DNA from 4 places in the Williamsia sp. z71 genome. Region 1 is predicted to be linked to each of the others. Evidence: predicted binding sites of a transcription regulator. Region 1 holds the regulator's gene; each other region holds the start of a gene.
What was found. Region 1 encodes LexA, which represses DNA repair genes until DNA is damaged. Its sites were predicted from a motif close to CGAACANNTGTTCG; they were not measured.

Region 1 (3,119 bases):
CCTCGTTATGGAGACCTTGATGGAACGTACGCTTTTCGAGCCTGAACACCTCCTCTACCGCGATTCGTACCGCAGCTTCCTCGAGCAGCACGTGGCGCCGCACCACGCCCGGTGGGAAGAGCAGAACATCGTCGATCGCGATGTGTGGATCGAAGCAGGTAAGAACGGCTTCCTCGCCGTGGATGCACCCGAGGAGTTCGGCGGCGGCGGAGTCGACGACTTCCGCTATCAGGCCATCGTCTCCGAGGAATCCGCCCGCGGTGGATACAGCGGTCTGGGATTCACCCTGCACAACGACGTCATCGCGCCGTACCTGCTGGAGCTGACGACCGACGAGCAGAAGGCGCGCTGGCTTCCCGGGTTCACCTCCGGTGAACTCATCACCGCCATCGCGATGACCGAGCCCGGAACCGGTTCAGACCTGCAGGGCATCAAGACCACCGCCAAGAAAGACGGCGACCACTGGGTGCTCAACGGATCGAAGACCTTCATCACCAACGGCATAAACGCCGACCTGGTGATCGTGGTCGCACGTACCGACCCGGAGGCCGGCGCGAAAGGCTTCAGCCTGCTGGTCGTCGAACGCGGTATGGAAGGCTTCGAACGCGGCCGCAACCTCGACAAGGTCGGCATGAAGGCACAGGACACCGCCGAGCTGAGCTTCGACAACGTCCGAGTGCCCGCCGAGAACCTGCTCGGTGAAGAGGGTCTCGGCTTCATCTACCTTATGCAGAACCTGCCGCGCGAACGGCTGTCGATTGCGGTGGTCGCTGCTGCCGCGATGGAGCAGGTGCTGGAGACCACCATCCAGTACGCCAAGGACCGCAAGGCTTTCGGGCGTTCGATCGGCAACTTTCAGAACACCCGGTTCCTGCTGGCCGAGCTGTCCACCTCGACCACGACGACCCGCGTCTTCGTCGATCACTGCATCGGTCTGCTCAACGAGAAGAAACTGACCGTCCCCGACGCCGCGATGGCCAAGTACTACGCGACCGAGAACCAGGTGCACCTGGTCGACCGGTGCCTGCAGCTGCACGGTGGGTACGGCTACATGCGTGAATACTCGGTCGCCAAGGCGTTCCTCGATTCTCGCGTGCAGACCATCTACGGCGGAACGACCGAGATCATGAAGGAAGTGATCGGCCGCAGCCTCGGGGTCTGACCCCAGGATCTGATCGCTCACCGCCTCGAACGCGAAAGGCGGGGTGTACCGGAAGGTTCCGGTACACCCCGCCTTTTGTACTGTCTGGGGATGATCTGCCTACGACCGGCAGGTCAGAGTCGGCGCATCACGGTGACGACCTTGCCCAGGATGACGGCGTCGTTGCCCGGGATCGGATCGAACACCGGGTTGTGGGGCATCAGCCACACCGCGTCCTTGGTCCGTTTGAACGTCTTGATCGTGGCGTCACCGTCGATCATCGCGGCGACGATGTCGCCGTTGTCGGCCACATTCTGCTGGCGTACGACCACCCAGTCGCCGTCGCAGATGGCGGCGTCGATCATCGATTCGCCGACGACCTTGAGCAGGAACAGCGAACCCTCGCCGACCAGCTCCTTGGGGAGAGGGAAGACGTCTTCGACGGCTTCTTCGGCCAGGATCGGCCCGCCGGCGGCGATCCGGCCGAGCACCGGGACGAACGTCGGCGTGGGCATGGATTCGTCCGGTGTCTGGACCTGACCGGCCGCGGTGGCCGGGTTGAGGTCGGTGTCCTGGATGTTCACCGCGCGGGGCCGGTTGTTCTCGCGCTGCAGGAAACCCTTGCGTTCGAGGGTGCGGAGCTGGTGGGCGACCGAAGACGTCGAGGTCAGGCCCACCGCGTCGCCGATCTCCCGGATGCTCGGCGGGTAGCCGCGTTGGCGGACCGAGGTACGGATGACCTCGAGAACTGCTTTCTGGCGAGGGGTCAGTGAGCCCTCGGCGAGTGGTTCGGTGGCGACCACAGTGGTCGCGGCCCCGTCCGCCGGTGTCGGGGGCTGGGTTGTATCGGCCATCAGGTCCTCCAGTTCATGCGGTGTCGGGCGGGGTCCATGGGACAAAGATAGTGCAAATGGTCACAAGTCTCAAACATTTGTTCGAGAAGGCGTGGCGCTTTGTCGGAGGCCCGTGATACAAATCGAACACTCTTTCAATCGAACGAGTGATCGAATAGGGATTGAACCGATGACCGAGGACTGAACCCATGACTGCAGCCACCACCATCACCCGGCCGGCCACAGCTCGGCCTGTTCACCACCCCGAGAGCGATACCGCCACGCGCACCACGCGCCCGGTACGGCCCTCGGACACGACCCGCCCCGCCGGTCGCCGACTGTCCGCGCAGCGCCGCGTGGCCGTCTCCTGTGCCGCATCGCGTAACTCCGAGCAGCGGATACCGACCGAACGTGAGATGGTTTTCGTCCGTAGGCGCGCCTGGGCGGGCGCGGCGGTCACCGGCGTGGGGCTGATGCTGGTGGTCGCCTTCATGACGTTCTTCGGCGGAGTCATACAGCAGTCGAGCGATCCGGCCCGGCTGGGCACCGAGGTCGTCCGCGTCCAGTCGGGGGAGTCGTTGGGCGCCATCGCATCACGTATCGCCCCCGAGATGCCGACCGAGACCGTGGTCGCGAAGATCATGGAGCTCAATGCAATGAACAACTCGGCACTGTCGGTGGGTCAGGCATTGGTCACCCCGGTCTACGCGAGGTAGACGGTGGAGGGGCCGCGATCACGGACGGTATCCTCGAAGGCAGAGTGTCTGGTCAATCCGCCCAGGCCGTCGACTGTCGAGGGATCGTGCATGCATTGCCCGTTTTGCAAGAACGAGGACACCCGCGTAGTCGATTCGCGAGTGGCGGACGAGGGGCAGGCCATCCGTCGTCGCCGTGCCTGTTCGCAGTGTGCACGCCGCTTCACCACGGTCGAGACCGCGGTGCTCTCGGTGGTCAAGCGGACCGGCGTCACCGAACCCTTCAGCCGCGAGAAGGTCATGCGCGGCGTCCGCCGCGCCTGCCAGGGCCGTTCGGTGGATGACGACAAGTTGCAGCATCTCGCGCAGCAGGTGGAAGAAGCCGTGCGGGCATCGGGTTCGGCGGAAGTCCCCGCCAACGAGGTAGGTCTGGCCATCCTCGGCCCGCTC
Region 2 (3,119 bases), on a different contig from region 1:
ACGATCGCCGATCAGCGCGGCATCAGTGTCGCGCAGCTCGCCATCGCGTGGGTGCTGGCTCAGGGTGACGACATCATCCCGATCGTTGGCACCCAAAAGGTTTCACGGCTGCAGGATTCGCTTGGCTCCCTTGACATCAAGCTATCGGATGCGGAACTCGACACCATCGAGGCCACTGTCCCGGCCGGCGCCGCTGCCGGCGCTCGCTACGCCGAGGACCATATGGCGATGCTGGACAGCGAACGCTGAGAACTTCTTTGGTGCCTGCCCGGGTGGCGGTACCGTCAAATGAGTGACGACGATGTCGACAAGTCGCATTCCTTACTCATACTGATCAGGCGCATCTGAGCCGGAGCGGGTTGGCGGGTCGGTTTGGGTTGGCGGGTCGGTTTGGGTTGGCGGGTCGGATTCACGGGTGGACAACTCCTGCATGGTTGCGGCCAATGCCGCACGGCGATCGGCCAGAACCTTTTCCCAGGCTGCTGCCAAGGTTTCGTTGACATGCTGGGCCCGGTTGACCCGCGGTTTTCTTTCCGGATCCACCGACGCCGGCGGTATCCACCCGACCCGACCCGCGTCGGGGCCTTCGGTGATCATGATCGTTTGCCACTGATGCGGTCCGTCACCGATGAGTTTGTGGTGCGGCGGGCACGCTGATCCCATCATGTCGATGTCGGTCAAACCACCATTGATCCAGGCAAGTAAGTGATGGGCCTCGACCCAGGTCGCCGGATTGGTACAACCAGGATGCGAGCAACCGCGATCCCGGACGAACAACGCAAGCCGCTGGCCTTTTTGGGCGGTCCGTTTGGTCCGAGCGAGATACAACACCTCAGCGGAGTGGTCAGCGAACACGGCCAGATATTTGTCCGACCGGGCTGCCAGATCCAGGGCCTCGTTGACCGGAATATCGACTCCCGACGCCGTTCTGGCGATCCCGGCGCACTCGTCGAGCTGCTGCTTGGTCATCGTGATGATCAACTGGGCCGGCAAACCCCGATGCGACTTGCCCAGCAGGTTGCACTCCAAAATCGTTTTCAGGATCGCCTTGAGCGCGTCGTGGAATTGTTGGCCCTTCGAGCGGGTATCGCGTTCGGCCGCAGCTCTGATCAGCTCTTTGTCCTGTTTCGGGTCATCACTGGCTCCGGTCGGCGAGTTGGGGTCGGCCGGGTTGTTCATCCCTGGCGCCGCCCACACGTCCATCACTGTCCTCAACAGGGCGAGGGTTTCGGGGTCGAGGGTGCCGGTGATCTTGGCCATCAGATCCACCCCCTGATCCCCGATACCCATCGACCGTTTGCGGGCCCGATCCGAATCATCGGTCAACCGGCCATCGGGGTCGACCCGGGCCAAGACCGCACGACCGGCGGCGATCAGCTGGGTGGGATCTTGGCCGACGGCCTCTTCGGTCATCCAATGATCGACCACGTCATACACTGCCGGGTCCGAGGCCGATGGGATCTGTTTGCGCACATCCAACATGACATCCATATGCGCCGCCCCGATCAAACCGCGTGACCACGCCTGCTCGGCGGCAGGGCATTTCGGCGCCAACACCTCACCCTGCAACGTATGGAATCGGCCGACCGCCTCCAGGGCCCGGATCCGGGACATGGTTTGCCCTTTGCTCAGCCGCAACTCGCTACGGGTGAAACCGAACAGTGACGAATACCCGGCTTCGGTAAACGATGACCGATCCGAGACCCGCAACAGGTGACGCAACCCGGTGAACTCGACCTTACGGGCGATCCGTTCATGCACCCGCACAAGCTCATTGACTTCCGCGCCAGACATATCGGAATCAGCGCAGTCCGCGATATCGGCAACGAGCAACTCCAACTCGAGGTACTTGCGCACCAGTACCGGAACCGGCGAGGAATCAACCGAAGAGTCAACAGGTGGATCGTCAGACATCATGCCCCCCAGCACATCTGATCAGAACGCTTTCAATCAGCATACCCGGAGAAGCATTCGTTGTCGAATGTTTGTTCGACTGAGCAAGGCGTGGCGTCGCTCGTGCTACTTTCTAGAACGCTAATCCGCCAAAGAAGCCGAGGGTCCCCCGTGAGCAGTGACAAGCCGGTGCTTGTACCCGATGAGACCTGCTGGAAGATCGCCGAGGCCGATCGACTCGCTGTGATCATCGACGCGGCCGACTACTTCAGGCATGCAAAGGCCGCGATGTTGCAGGCACGCAGCCGGATCATTCTTATCGGGTGGGATTTTGATACCCGGATCCAGTTCGAGCCCGAGGGCCAGACCCTCGACGGACCCAATGCACTCGGCGATTTCCTGAAGTGGTTGCCGCAGAACCGACCCGGGCTCAATATCAACCTCCTCAAGTGGAACTTGGGGTTGGGTGCGATCAATAGGGGGATGGCGCCGGTTTTCATTCAGAACTGGCTCACCGACCCCGCTCTGCAGTTCGAGAACGATCTGGTTCACCCGGTTGGCGCGGCACACCATCAAAAGATCCTGGTGATCGATGATCAGATCGCGTTCTGTGGCGGCATCGACATGACCGTCGACCGGTGGGACACCTCCGACCACCTCGATCAGAACGATCGACGCACCAAGCCCAACGGCAAGACATATGGGCCCTGGCACGATGCGACCACCGCTGTTGACGGAGACGCGGCCCGGGTAGTCGGCGAGATGGCGCGGGCCCGGTGGCTGGCAGCAACCGGTCGCACCCTCGAGCAGATCACCGGCGGCGGGGACACTTATTGGCCCGACACACTGGTTCCGACCATGAAATCGGTCAACGTGGCCGTGGCGCGGACACTGCCAGAAATCCCGGGCCGGGACGAGGTGCGGGAGATCGAATCTCTCTACCTCTCAGCCATCGCCGCCGCTCGGGACTACCTCTACATCGAAAGTCAATACCTCGCGTCCCGGACCATCGCCGAGGCCCTGGCCAGACGTCTGCGCGAAAGCGGAGGACCCGAGATCGTGATCGTCCTGCCCCGGCATGCCGACAGCTGGCTCGAACAGCAGGCGATGGACGGTGCCCGCCACCGCCTCCTCCAGTTCCTATGGCAGGCCGACACCGAAAAGCGTTTCCGCGCATACCATCCGGTGACCGCAGACGGGGAACCGGTATACGTGCACGCCAAGGT
Region 3 (3,119 bases), on a different contig from region 1:
ATGGACTACAGCTCGCTGCCGATCCCGAAGGACGGGCTGCCGGTGACCCTGCGCCGCCGCTGACCGTCGAGCGTGCCGAACCGACCGTCGAGCGTGCCGAACCGACCGTCGAGCGCGCCGAACCGACCGTCGAGCGCGCCGAAGTTCCGGCGCTGCCGTCGGCAGAACTGCTCAGGGCAGCAATGCCTTTCGCGGACCGGTGCGGTTCGGCACGCTGAGCGACATGGACAATACCCACAACGGCAACAGCACCATCGACGACGATCTGGTGACCAGACTCTTTCATCAACGCGTGGTGGTACTCGGCGATCAACTCGATCAGACGCTGGGCAATCGGCTCTGTAGTCAGCTGCTCTTGCTCTCTGCCGAGGACTCGCACAAGGACATCAGTTTTTGGATCAATTCGCCGGGCGGTTCGGTGCCGGCGATGCTCGCGATCATGGACGTCATGCGGGCGATCCCGAATGACGTGAGCACACTGGCCCTCGGGATCGCCGCCAGCGCGGGCCAGTTCCTGCTGTCGGCCGGAACGCCGGGCAAGAGATATGCGCTCACCCACTCGCGGATCCTGATGCATCAGGGATCGTCGGGTATCGGCGGTACGGCGGTCGATGTCGAGTTGCAGGCCGACGACCTGCGACATACGCGCGATACCGTGCTTTCGATCATCTCCGCCAACACCGGAATGCCGCTCGAACGTATCGTGAGCGACTCTCTCCGCGACCGGTGGTACACCGCCTCGCAGGCCGTCGACTACGGTTTCGTCGACCGGGTGGTGGACGGGGTAGAGGACATCTATCCGGCATTCGCGCGGCCGGTTGCGTTGGGTGGCAAGCGATGAGCAGCTATACCGTGCCCTATGTGATCGAGAAGACCGCAGGTGGGGAACGCTCACTGGACGTCTACAGCCGGTTGCTCTCCGAACGGATCGTCTACCTCGGAACCGAGATCGACGATGGTGTTGCCAACGTCCTGATCGCGCAGATGCTGCACCTGGCGTCAGACAGTGCGGGACAACCCATCAACCTGTACATCAACTCGCCGGGCGGCTCGCCGTCGGCGATGCTCGCCGTCTACGACACCATGCGGTTCATCAGTTGTGATGTCGCGACCACGTGCGTCGGTCAGGCAGTCGGTGCGGCGGCCGTTCTGCTGGCCGGAGGTACAGCTGGACAGCGGGGGATCCTGCGCCATGGACGAGTGGTGTTGCATCAGCCGGCCATCGAGGGGAAGGGATCGATTCCCGATTTGATCATTCACGCCGATGAGGTGTTGCGCGTGCGGGGTGAACTGGAGGAGTTGTTGTCTCGGCATACCGGTAAAGACCTCGAGACCTTGCGGCGAGACACCGACCGGGATCTCATCCTGCGCGCCGACCAAGCTGTTGCGTACGGTCTGGCCGACCAGATCCTGTGATCGGGCACGCGGTTGCGATGTCGTGGTCGGAGACTTGTCGTACCGGCGCTGTAAGATAGGCGGTCCCGCTTGTATGTCTCGTGAAACATATTGGGGCACAACAAATAAGTTCTATCGAACAGTTGTGCGATGGGCCTTCTGGGCGTAGTCTCGGGTCATGGACTTCGGGGGAATGTTCGCCAGGTTGTCAGATCTGGCCGGGGATGCGGCTGTGGTCGCCGGTGACGATGCTGAGATTTCAGCTCGCACGGTGGCGGTTATTCGACTCAATCATGTTGTGGAACAGATACTTTTCCGTCTGGTCGGTGAAGTCGATCGGCGTGGGTTGGCGCAGAAGTCGGGTGAGCGGTCCACCGCCAGGCTGCTCCAAAAGGAGGGGATGGCGCCGGTGGCGGCCCATCGACATGTGCGGGTGGGCAAGGTGCTCGGCGATATTCCATCAGTGGCGGCCTACGGTGTGGACGGAGCGCTGTCGGGTGAGCATGTGGACTCGATCGTCAAGGGCCTCAATCACATTGAGCGTCGGAATCCGGACTTACCCGATACTGATCGAGACGGTTGTGTCCGAGGTTTGCTGACCGAGGCGTTGATGGCGAGTCCGGCGGCGGTGTCGGCGCGGGCACGCCACATGGCGATCGTGTTGTCGCCGCCGGACAAGCCGATCCCTGATGCCGAGAATCACGAGCTCAACGAGTTCACCCTCGGGAACGGTGACGACGGACGCAGCCACGGCACGCTCGATCTGGACAACCTGCTGGGCGAAAAACTGCGGGTCGCCCTGGATCCGTTGTCGACGCCGGTACCCGAACCCGATGGGTCCCCGGATCGTCGATCGAATGCCCAGATCCGTGCCGATGCTCTGGAGCGACTTCTCGATTCGTATCTCGATCAAGAGGATCGGCCGACGCGTGGCGGCGCCAAGCCGCGTGTGGTGGTCACGGTGACCCCGGAACACCTGCAGGCGCTGCAACTACGCGGCATCCCGGGCGCCAAGGCTCCCGCGTTGGCGCCGGCCTTCGAGTGGACCGGACCCGCATCAGCATCAACGGCGCAGCTGGTGGCCTGTGATTCGGTGATCACGAAGATCTTGCTCGACAACAATTCGGTGCCCCTCGATGTCGGCCGCGATCAACGGACCGTGACGCCGGCCATCCGCAAAGCGTTGATCGCCCGCGACCGGGGCTGCGCGTTCCCTGGTTGTGACTGCCCTCCCGGGCGGACGGATGCCCATCACATCGACTTCTGGAGCCATGGCGGTGGCACCAGCATGATCAACATGGTCCTGCTGTGTCGTCGACACCACCGCTACATCCATCACCGTGGCTGGGAGGTGTTCGTCAACCGCGATGGTCATCCGTGGTTCATCGCCCCGGACGATGCCAGCAGGACCCCGATCAGATCCAACGCCCGCCGCACCCTGACCACCGAGCTCACCGCAGCTTGATCAACCCGCAGTTTTGCCTTCCGCAACACGGCTGAACCCGTGTACTGCAAGCTCTTTGAGAACTTCATAGTGTGAATGCCCCAGTCGCGTGGGCGCTTCGGATGGTGGTCAGGAGGCCATTCGGAGGCTCACGTGACCGCCGGACCCATGCGTAGTTGCCGTCTTGCGCTGGATCCCACCAACGGCGGTCACGGCAGACCGTCGCCGTGCGAGGCCTTCGAGCACATCGGCGACGCCGCGGGTGACCTGGAGGAGCGAG
Region 4 (3,119 bases), on a different contig from region 1:
GGATTCGGTGGCGGCGGGGTGCATGGCTACAACGCTCTGGAGGGAACCTTCCTGGGCGGATGCATCTTCTCCGGTCGCGCGGCCGGACGTGCACTGGCGCGTGACCTCGGGTAGTCGCTAGTCGGTCTGGTCAGGATCATCGATCTCCGGTTCGGCTTCGGGTTCTGGCGCGGATTCGCCGTTGTCGTGATCGCGGGAGAGTTTTTGTCGGTGTTGTGCGAGTGAGTCCTGGCGGTCGGCGAGCACTTTTTGCCAGGCTGCTGCGAGGGTTTCGTTGACGTGTTGAGCCCGGTTGACCCGCGGTTTTCGTTCCGGATCCACCGACGCCGGCGGTATCCAGCCGACCCGACCCGTGTCGGGACCTTCGGTGATCATGATCGTCTGCCACTGATGCGGTCCATCACCGATGAGTTTGTGGTGCGGCGGGCACGCTGATCCCATCATGTCGATGTCGGTCAGGCCCCCGTTGATCCAGGCAAGTAGGTGATGGGCCTCGACCCAGGTCGCCGGATCGGTACAGCCAGGATGCGAACAACCTCGATCCCGGACGAACAACGCAAGCCGTTGCCCCTTCTGCGCAGTGCGTTTGGTCCGGCCGAGATACAACACCTCAGCACTGTGGTCGGCGAACACGGCCAGATATTTGTCTGACCGGGCGGCGAGATCAAGGGCCTCTTTGACCGGGATATCGACTCCCGACGCCGTTCTGGCGATCCCCGCGCACTCGTCAAGCTGCTCTTTGGTCATCGTGATGACCAACTGGGCCGGCAAACCCCGATGCGACTTGCCCAGCAGGTTGCACTCCAGAATGGTTTTCAGGATCGCTTTGAACGCGTCGTGACATTGTTGGCCTTTCGAGCGGGTATCCCGCTCGGCCGCAGCCTTGATCAGCTCTTTGTCTTGCTTCGGATCATCGGACGCACCGGTCGGCGAGTTCGGGTCGGCTGGATTGTTCATCCCCGGCGCCGCCCACACATCCATCACTGTCCTCAACAGGGCCAGGGTTTCGGGATCGAGGGTGCCGGTGATCTTGGCCATCAGATCCACCCCCTGATCCCCGATACCCATCGACCGTTTACGGGCCCGATCCGAATCATCAGTCAACCGACCATCGGGGTCGACCCGAGCCAACACCGCGCGACCGGCCGCGATCAACTGGGTGGGATCCTGGTCGACGGCCTCTTCGGTCATCCAGTGATCGACCACGTCATAGACTGCCGGGTCCGAGGCCGACGGGATCTGTTTGCGCACATCCAACATCACATCCATATGCGCCGCCCCGATCAAACCTTTCGACCACGCCTGCTCGGCGGCAGGGCATTTCGGCGCCAACACCTCACCCTGCATCGTGTGGAATCGGCCGACCGCCTCCAGGGCTCGGATCCGGGACATGGTTTGCCCTTTGGTCAGCCGCAACTCGCTACGGGTGAAACCGAACAGTGACGAATACCCGGCTTCGGTAAACGATGACCGATCCGAGACCCGCAACAGGTGACGCAACCCGGTGAACTCGACCTTACGGGCGATCCGTTCATGCACCCGCACAAGCTCATTGACTTCCGCGCCAGACATATCGGAATCAGCGCAGTCCGCGATATCGGCAACGAGCAACTCCAACTCGAGGTACTTGCGCACCAGTACCGGAACCGGCGAGGAATCAACCGAAGAGTCAACAGGTGGATCGTCAGTCATCATGCCCCCCAGCACATCTGATCAAAACGCTTACGATCAGTCTACCTGGCTTGGCTCCGGTTGTCGAATGTTTGTTCGACCAATTTGGGTCCTGGCCGGACCAACCCGGCCGCGAGACAAAGCGTTTGCGTGGGCCAGATGTGATCGGCGCCAGGCGGTTTGCTGGTGCTCGATGATTACGGCCGGCCGACGGGTTCGGGCGGTACGGACTTGACCTCGGCGGCATCGTCGGTCGCAGCGACGGCCTCGGCGTGTGCCCGCGGTCTGGCTTGGCGGGCCCGGAGATCGAGGTGGTAGGAGATGATCGCCAAAGTGAAAAGACCGACGCCCAGGTTGGCCAAAGCGCCGAAACCGTCGGTTGCGAAGTCAACCAGTGCGTTGAGCATCGTGAACGTGAGTGCGGCATAGCGCAGGAGTTGCAGTGGCCATGGTTTGTCCGTCCGCTTCCGGGCCATCATCGCCGGCACCGAAAAGGCCAGCGTGACACCGGCGCTGACCATCAGGATGACCGTGGCGATGTTCCGTCCGCCGAAGTCCAGTTCGACGTGGTTGCTTTCGTAATACGTGTTTCCCAGCGTCACGCCGACGGTGGAGAATGCAAAGGCGACCGTCGCCGAAAAGATCATCAGCCAGGACACGATCGGGAGCCACCGCGGATGCCGGAAGAAGTTCGGCACCAGGCGAGGTGCCCACTGCTGTAACGCATACAGACGGGCAGACGCGATGGGAGCGACGATCAAGAGTTCCCGAATACTTCGCGCGGACACCGGGTCGGCCCCGAGTTCTTCGGCCTGCTCGACCATTCGTAACGCGAGTTCCCTACGGTGCGCCTGGAGTCCCCGGGCGACTCCGTCGGCCGCGATGGCGGCCGCGGACGCGAGATTTTCGTTGGCGGTGAGCGGCCTGATCTCCCTCATCATTCGACCGATGATGATGACGACCACCACCAAGACATACATGATTTCGGCGGAGGGCCCGTAGAAGTAGTCGTTGTCCTTCGTGACGAACTTGCCCACCTCGTCCAGGAAGAGCCCGAATCCGATCCCGCCGAACAGGACCGTGAGTACGCGCGCACCATAGCCGAGGAACCACCAATTCACCAGTAGTGCAAGCATCATCAGCGCGCCACCGTAAAGCGCGTGGGCGATGTGCAGGGTGCCGCCGCCGACCTGCGGGTAGTCGGTCAACCAGAGATATGCCCGGGTGACCAGGATCGTGGCGATGGCGATGATCATGAACGCTTCGGCGGAGGACGTTCCCACCGCGTTGCGGGTGAACAATCCGAGTCGAGGTGCCTGGCGAGTAGAAGGTGGCACTGCATTCCTCGGCTCTGTGAAAAGTGAACGCGGACAATGTACGTCGGATTATACGGCGCCGCTGGTCTGATATGGCCTATTGGTCGGGACGTGAGAGGGCTTTTGTTCGAT

Region 2: AC51GR_RS08695 (HNH endonuclease signature motif containing protein) is a predicted target of LexA. The motif match lies at 1,979-1,992, and genes of this name have one in related genera.
Region 3: AC51GR_RS03550 (HNH endonuclease signature motif containing protein) is a predicted target of LexA. The motif match lies at 1,532-1,545, and genes of this name have one in related genera.
Region 4: AC51GR_RS16500 (HNH endonuclease signature motif containing protein) is a predicted target of LexA. The motif match lies at 1,757-1,770, and genes of this name have one in related genera.

Annotation. Positions count from the first base shown of each region.
Region 1 is NZ_JCANWX010000005.1:192,246-195,364, reverse strand. Features, by position in the region: gene AC51GR_RS13940 (acyl-CoA dehydrogenase family protein) at 20-1,162, shown strand; gene lexA (transcriptional repressor LexA) at 1,276-1,995, opposite strand; gene AC51GR_RS13930 (LysM peptidoglycan-binding domain-containing protein) at 2,184-2,690, shown strand; gene nrdR (transcriptional regulator NrdR) at 2,781-3,119, shown strand, end outside.
Region 2 is NZ_JCANWX010000003.1:117,694-120,812, forward strand. Features, by position in the region: gene AC51GR_RS08690 (aldo/keto reductase) at 1-249, shown strand, start outside; gene AC51GR_RS08695 (HNH endonuclease signature motif containing protein) at 322-1,917, opposite strand; gene AC51GR_RS08700 (phospholipase D-like domain-containing protein) at 2,065-3,119, shown strand, end outside.
Region 3 is NZ_JCANWX010000001.1:814,272-817,390, forward strand. Features, by position in the region: gene AC51GR_RS03535 (cytochrome P450) at 1-63, shown strand, start outside; gene AC51GR_RS03540 (ClpP family protease) at 224-841, shown strand; gene AC51GR_RS03545 (ClpP family protease) at 838-1,416, shown strand; gene AC51GR_RS03550 (HNH endonuclease signature motif containing protein) at 1,574-2,860, shown strand; gene AC51GR_RS03555 (helix-turn-helix domain-containing protein) at 2,969-3,119, opposite strand, start outside.
Region 4 is NZ_JCANWX010000006.1:277,353-280,471, reverse strand. Features, by position in the region: gene AC51GR_RS16505 (FAD-binding dehydrogenase) at 1-114, shown strand, start outside; gene AC51GR_RS16500 (HNH endonuclease signature motif containing protein) at 118-1,695, opposite strand; gene AC51GR_RS16495 (hypothetical protein) at 1,869-2,927, opposite strand.